Regions from separate parts of the Brevundimonas sp. RM1 genome, predicted to be linked through region 2. Evidence: riboswitches for the same ligand, from Rfam matches in the RefSeq annotation. Region 2 holds a riboswitch; the other holds the start of a gene.

Region 1 (10,206 bases), on a different contig from region 2:
TCCTTCATCAGCCATCTGGCCCCGTTGCGCGGCCGCAATCTCGTCCTGGGATTCCGCGCCCGCTTCTGACCGCCCTTCCCTCTCCTCCTCCCCCGCCTGGCCGCGGCGTCATCGCGACGCCGCGGCCGCCCCTCCCCCGAAAGGACCGCCCATGACTACCCGCGCCCAAGCCTGGGGAGACGCCGCCGCCATCGGCCTGTCCGGCCTCTGCATGATCCATTGCCTGGCCCTGCCTCTGGTCGCGGGCCTGTTGCCGGTTCTGGGGTTATTCGCCGAGGCTCCCTGGGCGCACTGGGCCTTCGCCCTGACCGCCGCGCCCATCGCCGCCTGGACGCTGACTCGCCCTGCGCCGGACGGCCGTCGCGCCTGGCCCCTGATCGGCCTTGGCGCCGTCGGCGTCGCCCTGCTGTTCCTGGCCGCCGCCGAATGGCCGACGCACGAGGCCGAGACGCCGATCACCGTCGCCGGCGGCCTGCTGCTGAGCGCCGCCCACCTGATGAACTGGCGACGCAGGCCCCACGCCCACTGATACCCGGCAAGACCATTGACCGCCGTCGCGCGACCGAAGAGCTGACGCACCTCGGCCGCTTCGCTGATGTCGTTCAGGCCGAAAGCTCTTTCCGGATGATCTCGGCGCCGGCGCCCAGGGCTTTCAGCTTGCCGTTGGCGACCCGGCGAGACAGAGGGGCCATGCCGCAGTTGGTGGCGGGATAAAGCTTGTCGGCGTCCACGAACTGAAGCGCCTTGCGCAGGGTGTCTGCGACCTCATCCGGCGTCTCAATCGTGTCGGTCGCCACGTCGATGGCGCCGACCATCACCTTCTTGCCCCGGATCAGCTCGATCAGGTCCATCGGCACGCGCGAATTCTGGGCCTCCAGTGAAATGATGTCGATGCTGGATGTCTGCAGCTTGGGGAAGGCCTCCTCATACTGCCGCCATTCCGACCCCAGGGTCTTCTTCCATTCGGTGTTGGCCTTGATGCCGTAGCCGTAACAGATGTGGACGGCCGTCTCGCACTTCAGCCCTTCGACCGCCTTCTCCAGCATCGCCACGCCCCAGTCGTTCACCTTATCGAAGAAGACGTTGAAGGCGGGCTCGTCGAACTGGATGATGTCAACGCCTGCGGCTTCCAGCTCCCGCGCCTCTTCATTGAGGATTTTCGCGAATTCCCAGGCCAGTTTCTCGCGGCTGCCGTAGTGGTCGTCATAAAGGGTGTCGATCATCGTCATCGGCCCCGGCAGGGCCCATTTGATCGGCTGATCTGTCTGCTGGCGCAGGTATTCGGCGTCTTCGACGAAGACCGGCTTCTGACGGCTGACGGCGCCCACGATCACCGGCACGCTGGCGTCATAGCGGTTGCGGATGCGCATGGTCTTGCGCGTCTCGAAGTCCACGCCGTCCAGATGTTCGATGAAGGTGGTGACGAAATGCTGGCGGGTCTGTTCGCCGTCGCTGACGATGTCGATGCCGGCCCGGCGCTGATCGTCCAGCGACAGACGCAGGGCGTCCCGCTTGGCCTCGACCAGTTCCTCGCCCTCCAGCTTCCAGGGCGACCATAGGGTCTCGGGCTGAGCCAGCCAGACGGGTTTGGGCAGGCTGCCGGCGGTCGAGGTGGGCAACAGGGTTTTCATGACGGATGACTTTGTATGGAGAGGCTGATCAGGCGACGAAGCTGGCGGACCACTGGTCGAGGACGTCGCGGTACGGCTTGATGAAACGCTCTTCGACGAACCTGCCCTGCTCGACGGCCAGGCGGCTGCGCTCCTCGCGATCGTAGACGATGCGGGTCAGCGAATAGTCCTGACACTTCAGGCTGGGCTGGTACTGCTCGGTCGCCGGCGAATTGGCGTTGTAGATCTCGGGACGATAGATCTTCTGGAAGGTCTCCATGGTGCTGATCGTGCTGACCAGCTCCAGGTCGGTGTAGTCCGCCGTCAGATCGCCCACGTGGTAGAAGGCGAAGGGCGCCACGCTGCCCTTGGGCATGAAGTAGCGCACCTTCATCCCCATTTTCGCGAAATACTGATCGGTCGGCGAGAACGCGTCATTCTCGTACTCAAGACCCAGCACGGCGTGCTCATCGCCGGCCCGATGGTAGGTCTTGTTGCTCGACACGCTCAGACAGATGACAGGCGGCTTGCCGAAATTATCCCGATAGGCGCCCGAATTCAGGAAATGCTTGAACAGCTTTCCATGCAGGTCGCCGAACCCGTCCGGCGCGCCGGCGCCGGGGTGGTTCTTCATGTGCTCCGGCAGAACCACGCTGAAGTCGTAGTCGCGGACGTAGGAGGAAAAGTTGTTGCCGATGATCCCGTCGATCCGCTCACCGGTGTTTCTGTCGATGACCATCGTCTGAAGGATTTCAATCAGCGGGAAGGCGTCGGCGCCCTCGCTTGGCGAGACGCTCATTTCGACGGAGATGATCGTGAGTTCGACGGCGTAGCGATCCCCCTTGGGGTTGCCCCAGTGCGCCAGGGAGTTGAACCGGTTGTCGATCATCCTCAGGGTGTTGCGCAGGTTCTCCTGGCGGCTCTCGCCCCTGGCCAGGTTGGCGAAGTTGGTCGTGATCCGCGTGTTTTCAGCGGGAACATAATTCTCGTCGAGCGCGGTGCGCTTGATGCTGAAGGTGAATTCGCTGCTCGCCATGGTCTCTGCCGTTGATGCTGTGGCGAGACAGCGGACAGGGACGCGCGACCGCCTGCGCTCGGAATCGTCCCGTCGCGGCGCTCATGCGGCCTGACCGGACACCCCGCCGGAGGACGTTATCTGTCGGGGCAGGTCTCCTGGCTCACGGGTCATCGCCTCCGGTCCGGCCTTCCCGAGAGCGAACCCTCAGTGACACGAAATGGACTATCGGCTCGCCGCTCACAGTTGCGGGGGCAGCGCCGGCCTCGACCAAGGTCTCACCGGCTTCCCTCTTAGCTCCGCCTCGCCCGCAGGCGACGCGCAGAACCACGACGCGGTGAAGATGACACGCCCTAGTCCAGAGTCAATATCAATATAAAGATATGTTTATATCATTATGAAACTAAACAAGCAGGAAAGGTCGTTCGAGGTTCTCGTAAGCTCCATGACTCATGGCGGATCAGAAAGTCCGATCCAGGGCGATCTGGATCACGTCGGTGCGCCCCGAACGAAAACCCGCCTCGCAATAGGCCAGGTAGAAGCGCCAGAGACGGCGAAACCGGTCATCGAACGCCTGGCCGTCCTGGCGGATCTCCGTCCATGCGGCGTCGAACCGGCGCATCCATTCGGCCAGGGTGTCGGCGTAGTCCCCGCCGAAGCGTTCCACGGCCGTCCGGTTCAGTCCGGCGCTCTCGACCACGGGCGCCATCCTGGCCTCCGAGGGCAGCGAACCGCCGGGGAACACGTACTTCTGGATGAAGTCGGTGCGGGCGTCATACTCGTCGAACAGATCGTCCTGAATGGTGATGATCTGCAGTCCGGCGCGTCCGCCGGGCTTCAGGACGTCATGAACTTTCTGGAAGTAGGTCGGCCAGTATTCACGCCCCACGGCCTCGAACATCTCGATGGAGGCGACGCGATCGAAGCGTCCCTGAACGTCGCGATAGTCGATCAGGCGAATGTCCGCGCGCTCGGCCAGCCCCGCCTCGAACATCCGACGGCGGGCGTAGTCGTGCTGCTCGCGCGAGATGGTCACGCCGGTGACGACGGCGCCGACCTCGCGCGCCGCGAACTCGGCGAAACCGCCCCAGCCGCAGCCGATCTCCAGCACGCTGTGACCCGGCTGCAGATCCATGAGGCGCGCCAGGGCGGCGTATTTCGCCCGCTGGGCCTCCTGCAGCGACTGCCCCGGCCGCTCAAACCGCGCCGCGGAATAGGTCATGGAAGGGTCCAGCCACGCCGAATAGAAGGCGTTGCCCAGATCATAGTGGGCGTGGATGTTGCGGCGCGATCCGCGACGACTGTTGCGGTTCAGCCTATGGCCCAGCCAGTTGACCGCGTTCATCAGGGGATTGCCGTCGAACAGGCGCCTGATGTGGTCATAGTTGTTGACCAGGGTCTCCAGCAGAACCGCCAGGTCCGGCGTATCCCACTCCCCCGCCATATAGCCCTCGGCGAAACCGATGTCGCCGCTCTTCAGCACCCGGGCGGCGAAGCGCGGATCGCGGGTGACCAGAACGGCCGAATGCCCCGGCGATCGGCCGGTCAGCTGTCGGCTCGAGCCGTCGGGCAGCACCAGGGTCAGCCGCCCCCAGGTCCAGTTCGAGGACAACAGCCGCAGCAGCAGGTCGAGCACAGGGGCCGATGTCTTTTCCCGCCGGTCGCCGTAGAAGGTCGTGGTCATGGCGTCACAAGCCTCTTGCGTAACGGCGTCATAGCGCCTCGTCATCCACGCGTCGTCCCGAGACCGCCTTCAGCGCCTCCAGGGCCCGCGCCCGCGCGTCGCCATGATCCACGATCGGACGTGGATAGTCGCGCCCCAGACTGATGCTCGCCTCGGCCAGAACAGCGCCCGGCGCCGTCCATGGCGCGTGCAGCCAGCGGTCCGGCAAGGCGCGAAGTTCAGGAACCCAGCGACGGACATAACGGCCGACAGGATCGAACTTCTCGCCCTGGGCCACAGGGTTGAAGATGCGGAAATAGGGAGCGGCGTCGGCGCCGGAACCGGCGACCCACTGCCAATTCTGCACATTGCTGGCCAGATCCGCGTCCACCAGCGTGTCCCAGAACCAGGCCTCGCCCTCGCGCCAGTCGATCAGCAGATGCTTGATCAGGAAGGAGGCGACCACCATCCGCACGCGGTTGTGCATCCAGCCGGTCGCCCACAGCTCCCGCATCCCCGCATCGACCAGGGGATAGCCGGTCCGCCCTCTCTTCCACGCCTGCAGCCGCTCGGGATCGGTGCGCCAGGGCATGGCGTCGAACTCGGGCCGGAAGGCCCGCTCGGTCACGTAGGGGAAGTGATGCAGCAAATGGGCCGAGAACTCTCGCCAGCCTATCTCGGCGACGAACTTGTCAGCCTGGACGGAGGCGACACGCCCTTCGACGGCGGCGGCGCGAACGGCCCGAACCACGCCGCGCGGACTGATCTCGCCCCAGTGCAGGTGCGGCGACAGGCGCGACGTTCCGTGACGCCCCGGCACGTCCCGCCCCGCGGCATAGTCCGCCAGGCCGCCGTCGATAAAGGCGGACAGGGCTGCCGCGGCCCCCGCCTCGCCCGGCGTCCAGTCGAAGCCGCCTGACCAGTCGGGCGCCGAGGGATGCAGTCCCCATGCGTCGAGATCGTCGCCGGCCGGTCCCTCGGGCGTGGTCAAACTCTCGGGCGCGGGCGTCGCCGGCTTTTCAGGCACGACTTGCAACAGCGCCTTCAGGAAGGGGGTGAAGACCCGATAGGGCTTCCCTTCACCCGTCAGCACGGCGCCGGGACGCACCAGCAGACCGCCGTTGAAGCCGTGGCTGTCGACGCCTTCGGCCTTCAGGGCATGGGCGATGTCGGCGTCCCGGGCGAAGGCGTCCGGTTCGAAGCGCCGGTTCATGAAGACCCCGTCCGCGCCCGTCTCGTCGATCAGACGGCGCAGTTCGGCCTCGCTGTCGCCGCGCCGCAGGATGAGCCGCCCCCCGCGTCCGCTCAGCGCCGCATCGAGCGCCCGCAGCGACTTGTCCAACCACCACAGGGAGGCGGCGCCGAGACGACGCCCCTCTCCGCTCTCGTCCAGGATGTAGACCGGCAAAATCGGCCGTCCGGTCGCGATCGCGGCCGTCAGCGCCGGATTGTCCGTCAGCCGGAGATCGCGCCGAAACCACAGGATGACGGGACGCGAGAACTCACCGGCCAAGACGGCTCTCCCGCGCTTGTTTTTGAATCGTCACAGGCTCCCAGGCGGGCGACGGCTGACGGGTCAGAGGAACCCGCTTCAGCCAGAGTTTCAGCGCCTCCCAATGAATCGCAGCCACGACCTTGAGCGTCAGGAACGGCAGGGCGACCGCCGCTGACAGCAGATCGGCGTCGGTCAGGTCATGGCGCTCGCCCGACATGGCGGCCGTGATCAGCACGCCGCCCGAGTCGACGCCATCGATGGTCAGGTCCAGACGCTCGCCCGGCGCATGGCCGCGAAATTCATAGTCCATCTCCATCCCCATGAAGGGCGAGACATACAGGGCCTTGGCCGCGCCCTGCCGGATCAGGCCCGCCGCCTGGTCCTCGACCGGGACGGGGATGACATAGGCGTGGCGCACGCCGAAGGTGCTGGTCACTTCATAGACCACCGCCGCCAGACGGCCGTCGGCCCGATGGCAATAAAAGAGGCTGATGGGATTGAAGACATAGCCCAGCACGCGCGGCATGGTCAGCAGGCGTATCGGCCCGCCCTCCAGCGCGACCCCGGCCCGCTCCAGCCAGGCCTCGATCTGAGGCCGCAGGGCCGCGCCCGAACCGTCGCCGTGGTCCCGATCGTGAAAGGACAGCAGGTTGAAGCGATTGCGCGAGAACAGGCGCAGCCGCCGATCCAGGCCGTCGATCTCAGCCAGGTCCAGCAGCAGCCAGAAGACGCGATAGTTCAGGCGGTGATCGCGCGGCCGCAGCCGCCTGTGCGTGACGCCGCCGCGATACAGGGCCGAGGCCTGGGTCACGCCGCCGCCTCCAATAGGTTGGGCACGGGCGGCAGATGGATGCGCCCGCTCTCGTTCCGGACCGTCCAGGGCCGCCGCACCCCGCCCAGCTGTTCGGCCACGGCGAGGCCGGACTGCAGGCCGTCCTCATGAAAGCCCGCGCCGAAATGGGCGCCGCAGAACCAGACGCCGCCCTGCCCCTGCAGGCTCCACAACTGCTTCTGGGCCTGAATGGCGGCGGGGTTGAAGATGGGGTGCTCGTACAGTTCGCTGCGCAGCAGGGTGTCCGGACGCGGCGGACGCGGCGGATTCAGGGTGACGAACAGGTTTTGCCCCCCAAGCCCCTGGAGCCGGTTCATCCAGTAGGTGACGCACAGGCCGTCGTCGGCCCCGATGTAGTTCCAACTGGCCCAGGCGCGACGACGACGCGGCATCAGGCTCTGGTCCGTATGCAGCACGGTCAAGTTGCGGCTGTAGCGGAAAACCCCCAGCACCTCTCGTTCGCGCGGCGTCGGCTCGGCCAGCATGGCCAGGGCCTGGTCCGCATGGGCGCCGATGACCACATGGTCGAACCGTTCGACGCCGCCCTGGCTGTCATGGACGACGACGCCCTCGCCGGAGCGCCGCACCGCCGTCACGCCGCGATCCAGACGAATGTCGGGAATCGCCCGCGCCAGCCTCTCGACATAGACCCGGCTGCCGCCCTCCACCGTACGCCAAAGGGGGCGACCGACCAGCTTCAGCAGACCGTGGTTGCCGCAGAAGCGGATGAAGGCCTCGGCCGGATAGTCCATCAAGGCGTGCGCGGGCGAGGACCAGATGGCCGCCGCCATCGGCAGCAGATGATCGTCGCGGAAGGCTTCGCTGAACCCCTGTCGCTTCAGATAGTCGCCCAGCGTCAGTTGGGGATCGGTCAGCTCGGACAGATCCTCCGGCGCCTGCCGATAGAACCGCAGGATCTCGCTTAGCATGGACCAGAAGCGCGGCCGCAGCAGATTGCGCCGTTGAGCGAACAGGCCCGGCGCGGCGTATTCGAACCGCCCCTGATCCAAGGACACGGCGAAGGACATGTCGGTCGCCCGTGTCGCAATCCCGAGATGCTCGAACAGGGCGATCAGATTGGGATAGGTAGCGTCGTTGAAGCAGATGAAGCCCGTATCGACAGGAACCTCGCCCTGCGGCGTTCCGGCCGTCACCGTATTGGAATGGCCGCCCAGCCGTTCGGCCTTTTCATAGAGCGTGACCCTGTGCCTCTGGGACAGCAGCCAGGCCGAGGACAGGGCGGCCACGCCCGACCCCACGACGGCGACCTTCAGGGGCGCTTTGGACGGGGCGGCGAAGGATGACGACATGGGAGCTCCGGCGAAACCCGCGATCGAAGGCGATGCAGGTCCGGCTGATACGACCGGAGCGGTCGAACGGATGACGATTGATCCAGACTTTTGCGCGAAGCGTATTAGGCTCCATGCATGTCGAGGCTCCGTCTTTCGCATCCCCTGAACAGCGCGTCGGCGTAATGAGCGACGAGGCTGAAGACGCGCTTGAGCATGATCGGCTGATCGAGGCGGTGGCCCTTCGCCGCGATCGCGAAGCCTTCGCCCGCTTGTTCGAACATTTCGCCCCGCGCCTGAAGGCCTGGCTGATGAAGTCGGGCGCGACGGCCGCCGCAGCCGAAGACTTCGCCCAGGACGCCATGCTGACCGTCTGGCGCAAGGCGGACCTGTTCGACGCCCGCAAGGCGCGGGCTGCGACCTGGATATTCACCATCGCTCGCAACCGCCGCCTGGACATGCTGCGACGCGACGCCCGCGCCCTGCCCACGCCCGAGATCGAACCGACTGAGGACGAGGCGATGCGGCCCGACGCCATCCTGGCCATGGCGGACGACGCCCGGCGGGTGCGCGAAGCCCTGTCCCGGCTGAAGCCCGATCAGGTCGAAGTCCTGCGCCTGGCCTTCTTCATGGACAGCCCCCATTCCGAAATCGCCCAGCGGCTCGACCTGCCGCTGGGCACGGTCAAATCCCGTATCCGCAACGCCATGATCAAGCTGCGCACGATCCTTGAACCGTCAGAGGAGGCGTCGCGATGACCGTCGCCGCCCGCAATCCTTCCGAAGAACGCCTGCTCGCCTACGCCGCAGGGACGCTGAGCCCGCCCGAGGCCGTGGTCGTCGCCGCCCACCTGGCGCTGCGGCCCGCCAACGACGCCTGGGTCCGTCGGTTGCAGTCCGTCGGCGGCGAGTTTCTGGAGACCACCCGTCCCGCGGACCTGTCAGACGGCGCTCTGGCCCGAGCCATGGCGCGGATCGAGACCGACGCCGGCGAGGCGCGCGTTCCGCCGCCGCTGAACGACATGGCGGAACTGCCCGAACCCTTGCGCCGCTACGCCCTCGGCCCCTGGCGCTGGATCGGGCCGGGGATGCGGGTGCGCGACGTGCACGCCCCGCGCGACGGCGACTGCCGGGTCATCCTGTTGAAGATCGAACCCGGCCGGGAGACCCCTCGCCACACCCACGGCGGCGTGGAACTGACCTGCGTCCTGTCCGGCGCCTACGCCACCGAGACCGAACGGTTCGGGGTCGGCGATCTGGAAGAGGCCGACGAGGATGTGCTGCACCGACCGCGCGTCGTCTCCGACGAGCCGTGCCTGTGCGTCGTCGCCCTGGACGGCCAGATTCAGCTCGACGGCTGGCTGGGCCGTCTGATGCAGCCTTTCGTGCGGCTGTGATCGGCCCTGTCCTGGCGCTGTGGGCCGGGGCGGCGCTGTTCCTCGTCCTCGTCATGACCGCCGCCTGGCTGGTGCAGCGTCGCACGGGACAGGGCGGCTGGGCGGACGCCTTCTGGTCGCTGGGCCTGGGCGCCGCGGGCGTCTTCGTCGCCCTCTTTCCGCTCGACGACGGCGCGCCGTCGGCTCGCCAGACGCTGGCGGCCTGCCTGATCGGCGCCTGGGGGCTGCGCCTTGGGCTGCACATCGCCGCGCGCGCCCGCTCATCAGAAGAGGATCCGCGCTACGCCCGCCTGCGACAGGAGTGGGGGCCGCGTTTCCAGTCGCGGATGTTCGGCTTTCTGATGCTGCAGGCGGGCGCCGCCGCCTTCCTGGCGCTCAGCATCCTCGTCGCCGCCCGCAATCCCGCGCCGGGCCTGACGTTTCAGGACGCCCTTGCGACTCTGGTGTTCGGGGTCGCCTTGATCGGCGAAGGACTGGCCGACCATCAGCGGAAACGCTTCAAGACCGACCCCGCCAACCGGGGCAAGGTCTGCGACGCGGGCCTCTGGGCCTGGTCGCGCCATCCCAACTACTTCTTCGAATGGCTGGGCTGGTGCGCCTGGCCGATCTTCGCCGTCGACCTGAGCGGCGGCTGGCCCTGGGGCTGGCTGGCGCTGAGCGGGCCCGCCTACATCTACTGGCTGCTCACCCGCGTATCGGGCGTGCCCCTGCTGGAGGCCCATATGCGTCGCTCACGGCCCCATGCCTTCGCCGCCTACGCCGCCCGCACCAGCGTCTTCTTCCCTCGTCCGCCGCGCGACTAGAGAAGACGCAACGCCTTGGCGGCTAGGGCGCAGGCGATCGCGGACGAACCGCCGCTGACGATCACGCCCCACGTCATGTCGATGAGCGAGAGCTTCAGGCTCC
Region 2 (10,206 bases):
GAGGCGATGCGGACGGGCGGCGGCCTGCGCATGACGGCGACCAACGCCCGGCACATCTCGCCGCCCGGCCAGGCGGCGCGGTTCGAGGCGACCCGCGCCCCGGATTCCGAGACCACGCTGGACGGCAACTCGGTCGTGGTCGAGGAGCAGATGCTCAAGATGGCCGAGAGCCGCATGGCCTATGACGCCGCCATCGGCTTCTACCAGAAGTCGATGCAGATGATCCGCCTGGCGGCCAAGAAGCCCGCGGCCTGAGGGAGAGTGAGCCATGCCTGATCCGATCAACGGTCGCCCCGTCACTCCGCGCAACACCGCCATGGCCGTCGCCTCCAGCGCGCTGAAGGCGCAGCAGTCGCGGATGCGCATCATCGCCGAGAACATCGCCAACGCGGAATCCACGGCCAACGTCGCGGGCGGCCAGCCCTATCGCCGCCAGACTCCGGTGTTTCAGGCCCGCAACGTCGACGGCGCGACCGGCGTGGTCCTGGCCGAGGTGCGGCCGGACCAGAGCGACTTCCGCATGGATTACGACCCCTCGCACCCGGCCGCCAACGCGGAAGGCTACGTGCAGCGGCCCAACGTCGACACCCTGGTCGAGGCGATGGACATGCGCGAGGCGCAGCGCGCCTATGAGGCCAACCTGAACGTCATTGAGACGGCGCGGAACATGGACTCCCGCACGCTCGACATCATCAAGAAGTAAGAGGGTCTAGGGCATGAACCCCATCATGGCCGCCCGCGCCTACGCCGCCGTTCAGGGCGGGGGCGGCGTCAATGTCGCCACCTCGGCCAATGCGGCTGCAAGCACCGGCCCGAACGCGGCCGGAGGCTTCGCCGACCTGCTGCAGAACGTCATGACCCAGACGACGCAACAGACCCGCGCCGCCGAGACGCAGATGGCCCAGTCGGTCCAGGGGCAGGGCAATTTGATCGACGTCGTCACCGCCATCTCCTCGGCCGAGGCCTCGCTGGAGACGGTCATGGCGGTGCGTGATCAGGTGATCTCCGCCTATCAGGAAATCATGCGGATGCCGATCTGACGGCGCCTTGCGGTCAGAACCCCAGCTCCGCCCTCAGCGCCTCGGGCGTCAGGCCGCCCTCCCTCAGTTCCGCCAGCGTGACCGAGCGGTCGCGCTTGGCGTAGCGGCGGCCGTCGGGCCCGGCCAGCAGGCGGTGGTGGCGATAGACGGGCGCAGGCCAGTCCATCAGCGCCTGGATCAGCCGCTGGATATGCGTCGCCTCGAACAGATCCTGCCCCCTGATGACATGGCTGATCCCCTGCAGGGCGTCGTCGTGCGTCACGGCCAGATGGTAGGCGGTCCCAGCGTCCTTGCGCGCCAGCACCACGTCGCCCGCCGTTTCGGGCCGCGCCTTGACCCGGCCGGTCTCGCCATCGGGGCCTGAGCCTTCCTCGATGAAGCTGAGTGCGTCCCAGACCGCGCCGCCCAGCGCCTCCTTCGCCCGCTCCAGCGACAGTCGCCAGGCGAAAGGGCGTCCCTCGGCCAGCAGGCGGGCTTCTTCCTCGGCCGGATGCGGACCGGGGCGCGCCGCCTCGGCGGGGCCGTGGGGGGCGTCGCCGATGGCGTCCAATATCTCCTTGCGGGTGCGGAAGCAGCGATAGAGCAGGCCGCGCCGGTCCAGCGCCTCGACCACGGCGGCGTAGTCGGCCAGGTGATCGGACTGGCGCCGCACCGGCGTCTCCCAGTCCAGCCCCAACCAGGCCAGGTCTTCATAGATGCCTGCCTCGAATTCCGGTCGGCACCGCGTTGGGTCGATATCCTCGATCCGCAGCACGAAGCGCCCGCCCGCCGCCTTCGCCGCCCGCCACGCCGTCAGGGCCGAAAAGGCGTGCCCCTTATGCAGGCGGCCGGTGGGGGAAGGGGCGAAGCGGGTGGTGAACATGGCGCCAGACTAGCGGTTTCCGGCCGCGGTCAGAACCGTGCGGCGAACGTCTCTTTTCGAGGGATGAGGCGGAAGGCTAGCATGGCCTCATGGCCCTTGCTCCGTCTCCCGCCTCCGTCGCCGCCGCCCGTGAGGCCCTGGCCGCCGCCGATCCGGCGCTGGCGCGCGCGCACGCCTCGACGCCCGTGTTCGAATGGCGGCTGCGGACCGGCGGCTATGAGGGCCTGTTCCGCATGATCGTGGAGCAGCAGGTGTCGGTGGCGGCGGCGGCCTCGATCTGGAAGCGGGTGGTGGAGGGGCTGGACGGTCAGGTGACGCCCGAGGCCGTGCTGGCGCGCGATGTAGAGACGCTGCGCACCTTCGGCCTGTCGGGGCAGAAGGCGAAATACGGCCATGAGATCGCCCGCGCCCATGCGGAGGGCCACATCGACTTCGATCATCTGGAGCGGCTGGACGACGCCGAGGCTATCGCCGCCCTGGTCACCATCAAGGGGGTGGGCAAGTGGACGGCCGAGACCTTCCTGATGTTCTGCGAGGGGCGAGGGGACGTTTTTCCCGGCGGCGACGTGGCGCTTCAGGAAGCCATGCGTTGGGCCGACCGCGCCGAGGCCCGTCCGAACGAGAAACAGGCCTATGCCCGCGCCGAGATCTGGCGCCCGCATCGCGCGGTGGCGGCGCATTTGCTCTGGGGGTGGTATGGTGGCGTTCGGCGCGGCGAGATCGCGCTGGACGAAGGCCTCTAGCCTTCGGCATTGATGAAGGCTGGGGGCGACCCCGAAGACGGCGCCGCGCGGCGCCCTGGGGATGATGACGATGTTGGAGCCGATCGCGGGCGCAGACCTGGTTCGTCCGGCTGCGGTTCTGCCGTTGCTGGATTTCGCGGGCGTGGCCGTGTTCGCCGCCACCGGGGCCCTGGCCGCCGCGCGCGAGAAGCATGACGTCCTGACCTTCGCCTTCTTCGCCGCCGTGACCGGCATGGGCGGCGGCACCCTGCGCGACCTGCTGATCGGAGCGCCGGTCTTCTGGGTGCAGGACTGGCGCTATGTCGCCGTCTGCATGGTGGCGGCCGTCGGCTTCTGGATGCTGGGCGCGCGGTCGTGGCGTTTCCGCGCCCTGCTGTGGCTGGATGCGGTCGGGCTGGCGGCCTATGGCGTCATGGGGGCGGCCAAGGCGGCCTCCTATGGCGTGACGCCGCTGATCTGCATCGTCATGGGCGTGCTGACGGCCTGCTTCGGCGGCATCGTGCGCGACGTGCTGGCGCACCAGCCCTCCATCCTGCTGCGGCGCGAACTGAACATCACCGCCGCCCTGGTGTCGGCGGCCCTGTTCGTCGGCCTGAAGGCCGTGAGCCTGCCCACATGGCCCGCCGTGGCGGTGGCCGTCGTGGCCGGGTTCGGCGTGCGCGCCGGCGCCCTGAAGTGGGGCTGGAGCCTGCCCGCCTTCCCGACCGCCGCTTCGCGATATTGAATCCAACTGACGAGAATGCAGATGAACGATATTCCCCCCGCCTATGCGGCCGCGCCCCGTTGGCCCTTTGGCGACAGCCCCGAACTGGCCGATGAATTGCTGGCCCTGGTGCTGGCGGGCGGCAAGCGCGCGACCTGTTCGTCGCTGGCGTCATGCGAGGCCGACATCATGCCGACCGTGGGAGAGATCAGCGTCATCCTCGACGGCGCCGGCGCTCCTCGCTGTGCGATCCGCACGACCGAGGTCGAGATCATGCCTTTCGAGCAGGTCAGCGAGGACTTCGCCCGCGCCGAGGGAGAGGGCGACCTGACCTACGAATGGTGGCGCGACGCGCATGAGGCCTATTACCGACGCGAAGGCACCTGGGCGCCGGGCATGAAGGTGGTCTGCGAACGATTCGAGCTGGTCGAGGTCTTCTGACGGCGATTTTCTACTGGCGCTTCGCTTCGACGACCTGGTCAGGGCTGTGTAGCGGAGCGCCGTTGATGTGGCCGCCTTCATGAACAAGTTCGCCGCCTGTCCTGGCGCCGCAACCCGTTGTTGAGTTCTCCATGACCGATCTTCCCAACATCTATGCCGCCGTGCCCCGGTGGGCGTTTGGCGACAACCCCGGCTTGGCTGATGAACTGCTGGCCTTGGTGCTGGACGGACGCAAGCGCGCCACCTGTTCCTCCCTGGTCTCCTGTCAGGCGGACGTGATGCCGGCTGTGGGCGACCTCAGCGTCATCCTCGACGGGGGCGGTCGTCCGACCTGCGTGATCCGCACGACCGAGGTCCGTATCCTGGCTTTCGATCAGGTCGACGAGGACTTCATGCGAGCCGAGGGCGAAGGCGACCTGTCGGCCCAATACTGGCGCGAGGGCCATCAGACCTATTTCGAGCGCGAGGGCGTGTTCGCGCCGGACATGCCGCTCGTGTGTGAGCGGTTCGAACTGGTCGAGGTCTTCTGACGGGGGCGTCACGAACGGGGGCGTCACGAAAACGCGTCGTATCCGTCATGGCGATGCGGGGGAATCAGGCGTAGGGTTTTCGCATCAGACCAAGGAAGGAGACGTGTCTTCAGTCCTGTCGCGTCGATAACCCCCCGTATGAGCGGGAGGGCCTGATGCAGGTCCTGTCCCGCCCGCCGTCCGGCTTTCCAGCCCTGGTGCTGAACGCCGATTTCAGGCCCTTGTCCTATTTCCCCTTGTCGCTGTGGCCGTGGGAAGAGGTGGTCAAGGCCGTGTGGCAGGATCGCGTCGACGTGGTCGCCACCTATGACAAGGTCGTGCGCAGTCCTTCGCTGGAGATGCAACTGCCCAGCGTGGTCTGCCTGAAGTCCTATGTGGATCAGGACCGCAAGCCGGCCTTCACCCGTTTCAACGTCTTCCTGCGCGACGGTTTCGCCTGCCAGTATTGCGGCGAGCCGGGCTCGTCCCAGGATCTGACCTTCGATCACGTCATCCCCCGCTCGCGCGGCGGGCGCACGACGTGGCAGAACATCGTCGCCGCCTGCGGTCCCTGCAACCTGCGCAAGGGCGGCCGCACGCCCGGTCAGGCCCAGATGCCTCTGCGCCGCACCGCCCACCAGCCCAGCGCCTGGCAGCTTCAGCAGGCGGGGCGGCGTTTCCCGCCCCACTTCCTGCACCAGAGCTGGCTCGACTACCTCTACTGGGACATCGAGCTGGAGCCTTAGGCGGTTCCGGTCAGATCCGCTCCAGCGGCAGGCGCATTCCCGCCACGATCAGGCAGGCCGTATCGGCGACGGCGGCGATGCGCTGGTTCAGGCGGCCGGCCTCGTCGCGGAAGCGGCGGCCCAGCGGGTTGTCGGGCACCAGCGACCAGCCGACTTCGTTGCTGACCACCCACAGCGTGGCGGGGCAGGCGGCCAGGGCTTGGGCCAGGTCGTCGACGGCGGCGGCCAGGTCGCGCTCGGCCAGCATCTGATTGCTGAGCCACAGCGTCAGGCAGTCGACCACCGCCACGTCCTTAGCCGACAGGGCGCGCACGGCTTCGGCCAGGTTCAGCGGCGCCTCGACCTGGCGCCAGCCCTGGCCGCGCTCGGCCTGATGGCGGGCGATGCGGTCGCGCATCTCGTCGTCGAAGGCCTCGGCGGTGGCGATGAAGACGGGCGGGCGGCCCGTCGCCTCGGCGGCCTGTTCGGCCTGTCGCTGTGCGTAGCCGCTCTTGCCGGAGCGGGCGCCGCCGAGAACCAGGGTCAGGGTCATGCGTCGTCTCTCCGGTTGACCTGAACGGCGCGCGGTCCTACTGCCACGGTCGCGTCAGGTTCCCCGAAAGGGGATTGAAAGGGAACGGAGTGTGAAACTCCGGCTGTTCCCGCAACTGTAAGCGGCTAGCCCGCGCGTCATACGCCACTGGCGGTCCGGAAGGCCACGGCCTGAACGACTTCTGGGAAGGCGACGCGCACCGGCCTTGACCCGCGAGCCAGGAGACCTGCCTGTCGCCGTCGTTCTCCGCGCGGTCGGGATGTGCCGGGCGGTCGAGGCAACTCGTGTGACGACAGTCGTAAACCAGCCGCGTCAGCGGCCGCCTTCGCTCATCCGGGCGGCGGGCGGTCCGGCGCGGCGTCGTCATATGGAGAACCGGAATGAACCGGACCGCCTTCGCTACCCTGGCCGCCGCCAGCCTTCTGGCCGCCGCCCCCGCCTTCGCCGCAGAAGTCCTAGACCAGCAGGCCGCCGCCCCCGACGTGGCGGGCCGCGCCGGCGCCACCGCCGTCGAGGACGTGGTCGTCACCGCCAACCGCTCGGCCCAGCCGATCGAGCGCGTCGGCGCCTCGGTCACCGTCCTGACCCAGGCCGCCCTCGAGGCGCGCCAGACTCCGGTCGTGGCCGAACTTCTGGCCCAGACGCCGGGCGTCAGCTTCACCCGCAACGGCGGGCCGGGCACCTCGACGGGCGTCAACATCCGCGGCGCCGAGAGCCAGCACACCGTCGTCCTGATCGACGGGGTCAAGCTGAACGACCCGTCCTCGACCCAGGGGGGCTTCAACTTCGGCAATCTGCTGGTCGGCGACACCGCGCGCATCGAGGTGCTGCGCGGCGCCCAGTCGACCCTGTGGGGCAGCCAGGCCATCGGCGGCGTGGTCAACATCGTCACCGCCGAACCGACCGAAGCCCTGCAAGGCAGCCTCGACGCCGAGGCCGGCGCGCGCGGCACGACCTATTTCCGGGGCGGCGTCGGCGGGGCCAACGAGCGCCTGAGCTGGCGTCTGGCCGCCAGCCGCTATGACACCGACGGCTTCTCGGCCTTCGCCAAGGGGACCGAGGACGACGGCTATGCCAACACCGGTCTGTCGGGCCGCCTGAACGTCAAGGTGACGGACGCTGTTTCGCTGGACCTGCGCTCGGTCTGGTCCAGCGGCCGCAACGACTTCGACGCCTTCAACGGCGACAGCCGCGAATACGGCAAGACCCAGGAGCTGGTCGCCTACGCCGGTCTGAACTTCGACCTGCTGGACGGCCGGTTCCGCAACCGCATCGGCTACGCCCACACCGACACCGATCGCCGCAACTTCAACCCGGACAACAAGGTCCAGACCCTGACCTTCGACGCCGAGGGCCAGAACCGCCGCTGGGAATATCAGGGCGCCTTCGCCTTCACCGAGGCCCTGAACGCGACCTTCGGCCTGGAGCACGAGAAGTCGGAGATGAAGACCCGCTCGCCCGGCGACTGGAACCCGAACCCGGCCTTCGGTCGCGGCGAGGCCGAGCTGAACAGCGCCTATGGCCAGGTGCAGTGGACGGTGCTGGACGGCCTGACCCTGACCGGCGGCCTGCGCTATGACGATCATGCGCAATATGGCGACAACCTGCTGGGCCAGGTCGCGGCGGCCTGGGCCCTGAACGAGGGCGATACGGTGGTCCGCGCCAGCTGGGGCCAGGGCTCCCGCGCGCCGGGGCTGTATGAGTTGTACAGCGAGTACGGCAACCTGACGCTTCAGCCCGAAGAATCCGAGAGCTGGGAAGTCGGCGTCGAGCAACGTTTATTCCAGGACGCAGTAGTCTCGCTGACCTACTTCAACCGGCAGAACGACAACGAAATCGGTTATTTTGATTGCTGGACCTATACGTCCCCGTTGTGCGCGGTCAACGGCGTGTCTCGGGGCGGTTTCTATGGCAACATCGTTCGTACGGAGGCGCAAGGGATCGAAGCCGCCGGGCGATGGGCGGTGGGTGATCGACTGACCGTTTCGGCCAACTACACTTGGACAGACGCTGAAGCGGTCAAAGCCGCCGATCCTAAGCATAATGGCAAGCGCCTGACGCGCCGTCCCGAACACATGGGCAATTTGCACGTCGATTACGCTTGGGCATTCGGCCTAAAGACGGGCGTGGGGGTTCGTTACGTCGGCGAAACCTTCAATGACGCCGCCAACACGGTGAAGGTCGACGCCTACACCCTGGTCGATATCCGTGCCTCCTATCCGATCGACGATCATCTGGAAGTCTACGGCCGGATCGAGAACGCCTTCGACGAGGACTATCAGACGGTCCTGAACTACGGCGCGCCGGGACGTGGCGTGTTCGGCGGCGTTCGCGTCCGGTTCTGATGCGATGAAGGACGCCGCGTTCCTGACGACGGCGACCCGGCACGGCGGCGGCCTGATGACGGCCGCCGCCGCCTATCCCGACGCGCCGCAGCCCTGGCTGGACCTGTCCACGGGGATCAATCCCGAGCCGTGGCGGGGGGCGCGTGCGTCGGAGGAGGCGCTGAACCGCCTGCCCGATCCCGCCGCCCTGGCGGCGTTGGAGACGGTCGCCGCAGCCGCCTTCGGCGCTGCGCCCGAGCGGACGGCGGCGGTCGCGGGGGCCGAGGCGGCGATCCGTCTTCTGCCCCTATTGCTGGGCGTGCGGGCGGTCGAGATCGTCGGCCCGACCTACGGCGCCCACGCCGAGGCCTGGCGGGCGGCGGGCGTGGCGACGCGTCTGATCGCGCCCGATCAGGCGGCGGCCTCGCAGGCGGGCGTGCTGGTCGTCGTCAATCCGAACAATCCCGACGGCCGCCTGATCCGGCGGACCGATTTGATCGCCATGGCGCGGGCGCGCTCCAAGGCGGGGCGCTGGCTGGTGGCGGACGAGTCCTTCATCGAATGCGCGCCCGGCGACAGCGTGTCGGACCTGGCCGAGCCGGGGCTGATCGTCCTGCGCTCCTTCGGCAAATTTTATGGTCTGGCCGGGGTGCGGCTGGGCTTCATGCTGGCGGCGCCCGAGCTGATCCGGCGATTGCGCGCGCTTCAGGGCGACTGGCCGGTCGGCGCCGACGCCCTGGCGCTGGGGCTGGGCGCCTACGCCGACGAGGCCTGGCGGCGCCGGACCGAGGCGGCCCTGGCCGAACGGGCCGACCGGCTGGACGACCTGCTGGCGCGGGCGGGGTTTCAGATCATCGGCGGGACCAGTCTGTTTCGCATGACGCGCACGCCCCACGCCGCGCGCTGGTTCCAGCACCTGTGCCGCGCGGGAATCCTGACCCGGCCGTTCGACCATACGCCCGACGCCCTTCGCTTCGGCGTTCCGGCCGAGCGCGACTTCCCTCGACTGCGACGCGCGCTGGAGGCCTTCGGATGAGGGCGACCCGGCGACAGGCGTTGGCGGGCGCGGGGGCCATGCTGGTCGCCGGACCGGCTGCGGCCAACACTGCGCCGCGTCGCGTGGTGTCGCTGAACGCCTGCCTCGACGCCGTTCTGGTCCACGTCGCCGACCGGGGACAGATCGTCGCCCTCAGCCACTATGCGCGCGAGCCGGTCGGCTCGACCATTTCCGAGGTGGCCAAGACCCTGCCCTTCACCTGGGAGACGGCGGAGGAGGTCATCGCCCTGCGCCCCGATCTGGTGCTGACCAGCCGCCACAGCGCCCTGGCCACCCGCAATGCGCTGGGCCGTCTGAACATTCAGACCGAGCTGTTCTCGGTGCCCGACAGCGTGGCCGCCAGCCTGGATCAGGTGCGCGAGGTCGCCCGCCTGGTCGGCCGTCCGGCGCGGGGCCAGGCCTTGATCGCGCGCATCGAGGCGGCCATCGCCGCCGCCGCCCCGCCGCCCGGATCGCCGCCGCTGACGGCCCTGATCTACCAGCCCAACGGTTTCGCCGCCGGGCGCGGCACCTTGATGGACGAGATGATGACCCGCGCCGGGTTTCAGAACGTCGCCGCCCGTTATGGCCTGGGCAAATGGGGCAATGTGCCGGTCGAGCGCCTGCTGGCCGACCCGCCGCAGGTGCTGCTCAGCGGCGTGCCGGTGCGCGGCTCGCGCACATGGGCCGACCGGGTCATGCGACATCCGGCGCTGAAGTCCCTGTCCGGCCGGATGGTGCAGGCGCAACTGGAAGAGAAGCTGCTCTATTGCGGCGGGCCGGTGCTGATCCAGACCGCCGCCGCCCTGGCGCGCGCGCGCCGTACGGCGCTGGAGGCTCTGACATGACCCTGCCGCGTCCTCTGGTGATGATCGGACTTCTGCTCCTGATCGTCGCCCTGTCCGTCGCCAGCATGAGCGCCGGCCGCGTCTGGATCCCCTGGAGCGATTGGGCGAGCCAGCGCGGCGATCCCGCCTGGGCCATCCTGTTCGAGCTGCGCCTGCCGCGCACGGTGCTGGCCCTGATGGTCGGGGCGGTGCTGGGCCTGACCGGGGCGGCGTTGCAGGGCTACACCCGCAACCCGCTGGCCGATCCGGCGATCCTGGGCGTGTCGACCATGGCGGCGTTGGGGGCGGTGCTGACCTTCTATCTGGGCGCGGCGGCCAGCGCGCCGTGGGTGCTGCCGGTCGCGGCCATGATCGGGGCGGGGGTCGGCGTGTTGCTGCTGCTGGCCCTGGCGGGGGCGACCAGCAGCGTCGTCACCTTCATC

The links. A riboswitch is a leader RNA that binds a small molecule or an ion and turns the genes downstream of it on or off. The one in region 2 is predicted to bind cobalamin.
Region 1: another riboswitch for cobalamin. It lies ahead of ACU5AP_RS06735 (DUF1852 domain-containing protein); the one in region 2 lies ahead of ACU5AP_RS12250 (TonB-dependent receptor plug domain-containing protein).

What each region holds. Positions count from the first base shown of each region.
Region 1 is NZ_JBRERY010000005.1:525-10,730, reverse strand. Features, by position in the region: gene ACU5AP_RS06750 (TonB-dependent receptor domain-containing protein) at 1-69, shown strand, start outside; gene ACU5AP_RS06745 (MerC domain-containing protein) at 152-529, shown strand; gene ACU5AP_RS06740 (methionine synthase) at 603-1,631, opposite strand; gene ACU5AP_RS06735 (DUF1852 domain-containing protein) at 1,660-2,646, opposite strand; cobalamin riboswitch at 2,757-2,972, opposite strand; gene ACU5AP_RS06730 (class I SAM-dependent methyltransferase) at 3,086-4,309, opposite strand; gene ACU5AP_RS06725 (cryptochrome/photolyase family protein) at 4,338-5,801, opposite strand; gene ACU5AP_RS06720 (DUF1365 domain-containing protein) at 5,791-6,594, opposite strand; gene ACU5AP_RS06715 (NAD(P)/FAD-dependent oxidoreductase) at 6,591-7,925, opposite strand; gene ACU5AP_RS06710 (sigma-70 family RNA polymerase sigma factor) at 8,090-8,662, shown strand; gene chrR (cadmium/peroxide/UV radiation responsive anti-sigma factor ChrR) at 8,659-9,300, shown strand; gene ACU5AP_RS06700 (DUF1295 domain-containing protein) at 9,297-10,103, shown strand; gene ACU5AP_RS06695 (DUF2177 family protein) at 10,100-10,206, opposite strand, start outside.
Region 2 is NZ_JBRERY010000013.1:48,737-58,942, forward strand. Features, by position in the region: gene flgB (flagellar basal body rod protein FlgB) at 1-255, shown strand, start outside; gene flgC (flagellar basal body rod protein FlgC) at 269-703, shown strand; gene fliE (flagellar hook-basal body complex protein FliE) at 717-1,040, shown strand; gene gluQRS (tRNA glutamyl-Q(34) synthetase GluQRS) at 1,054-1,902, opposite strand; gene ACU5AP_RS12220 (DNA-3-methyladenine glycosylase family protein) at 1,992-2,645, shown strand; gene ACU5AP_RS12225 (trimeric intracellular cation channel family protein) at 2,707-3,369, shown strand; gene ACU5AP_RS12230 (ASCH domain-containing protein) at 3,391-3,789, shown strand; gene ACU5AP_RS12235 (ASCH domain-containing protein) at 3,921-4,319, shown strand; gene ACU5AP_RS12240 (HNH endonuclease) at 4,472-5,044, shown strand; gene cobU (bifunctional adenosylcobinamide kinase/adenosylcobinamide-phosphate guanylyltransferase) at 5,055-5,576, opposite strand; cobalamin riboswitch at 5,616-5,824, shown strand; gene ACU5AP_RS12250 (TonB-dependent receptor plug domain-containing protein) at 5,957-7,921, shown strand; gene cobD (threonine-phosphate decarboxylase CobD) at 7,926-8,936, shown strand; gene ACU5AP_RS12260 (ABC transporter substrate-binding protein) at 8,933-9,784, shown strand; gene ACU5AP_RS12265 (FecCD family ABC transporter permease) at 9,781-10,206, shown strand, end outside.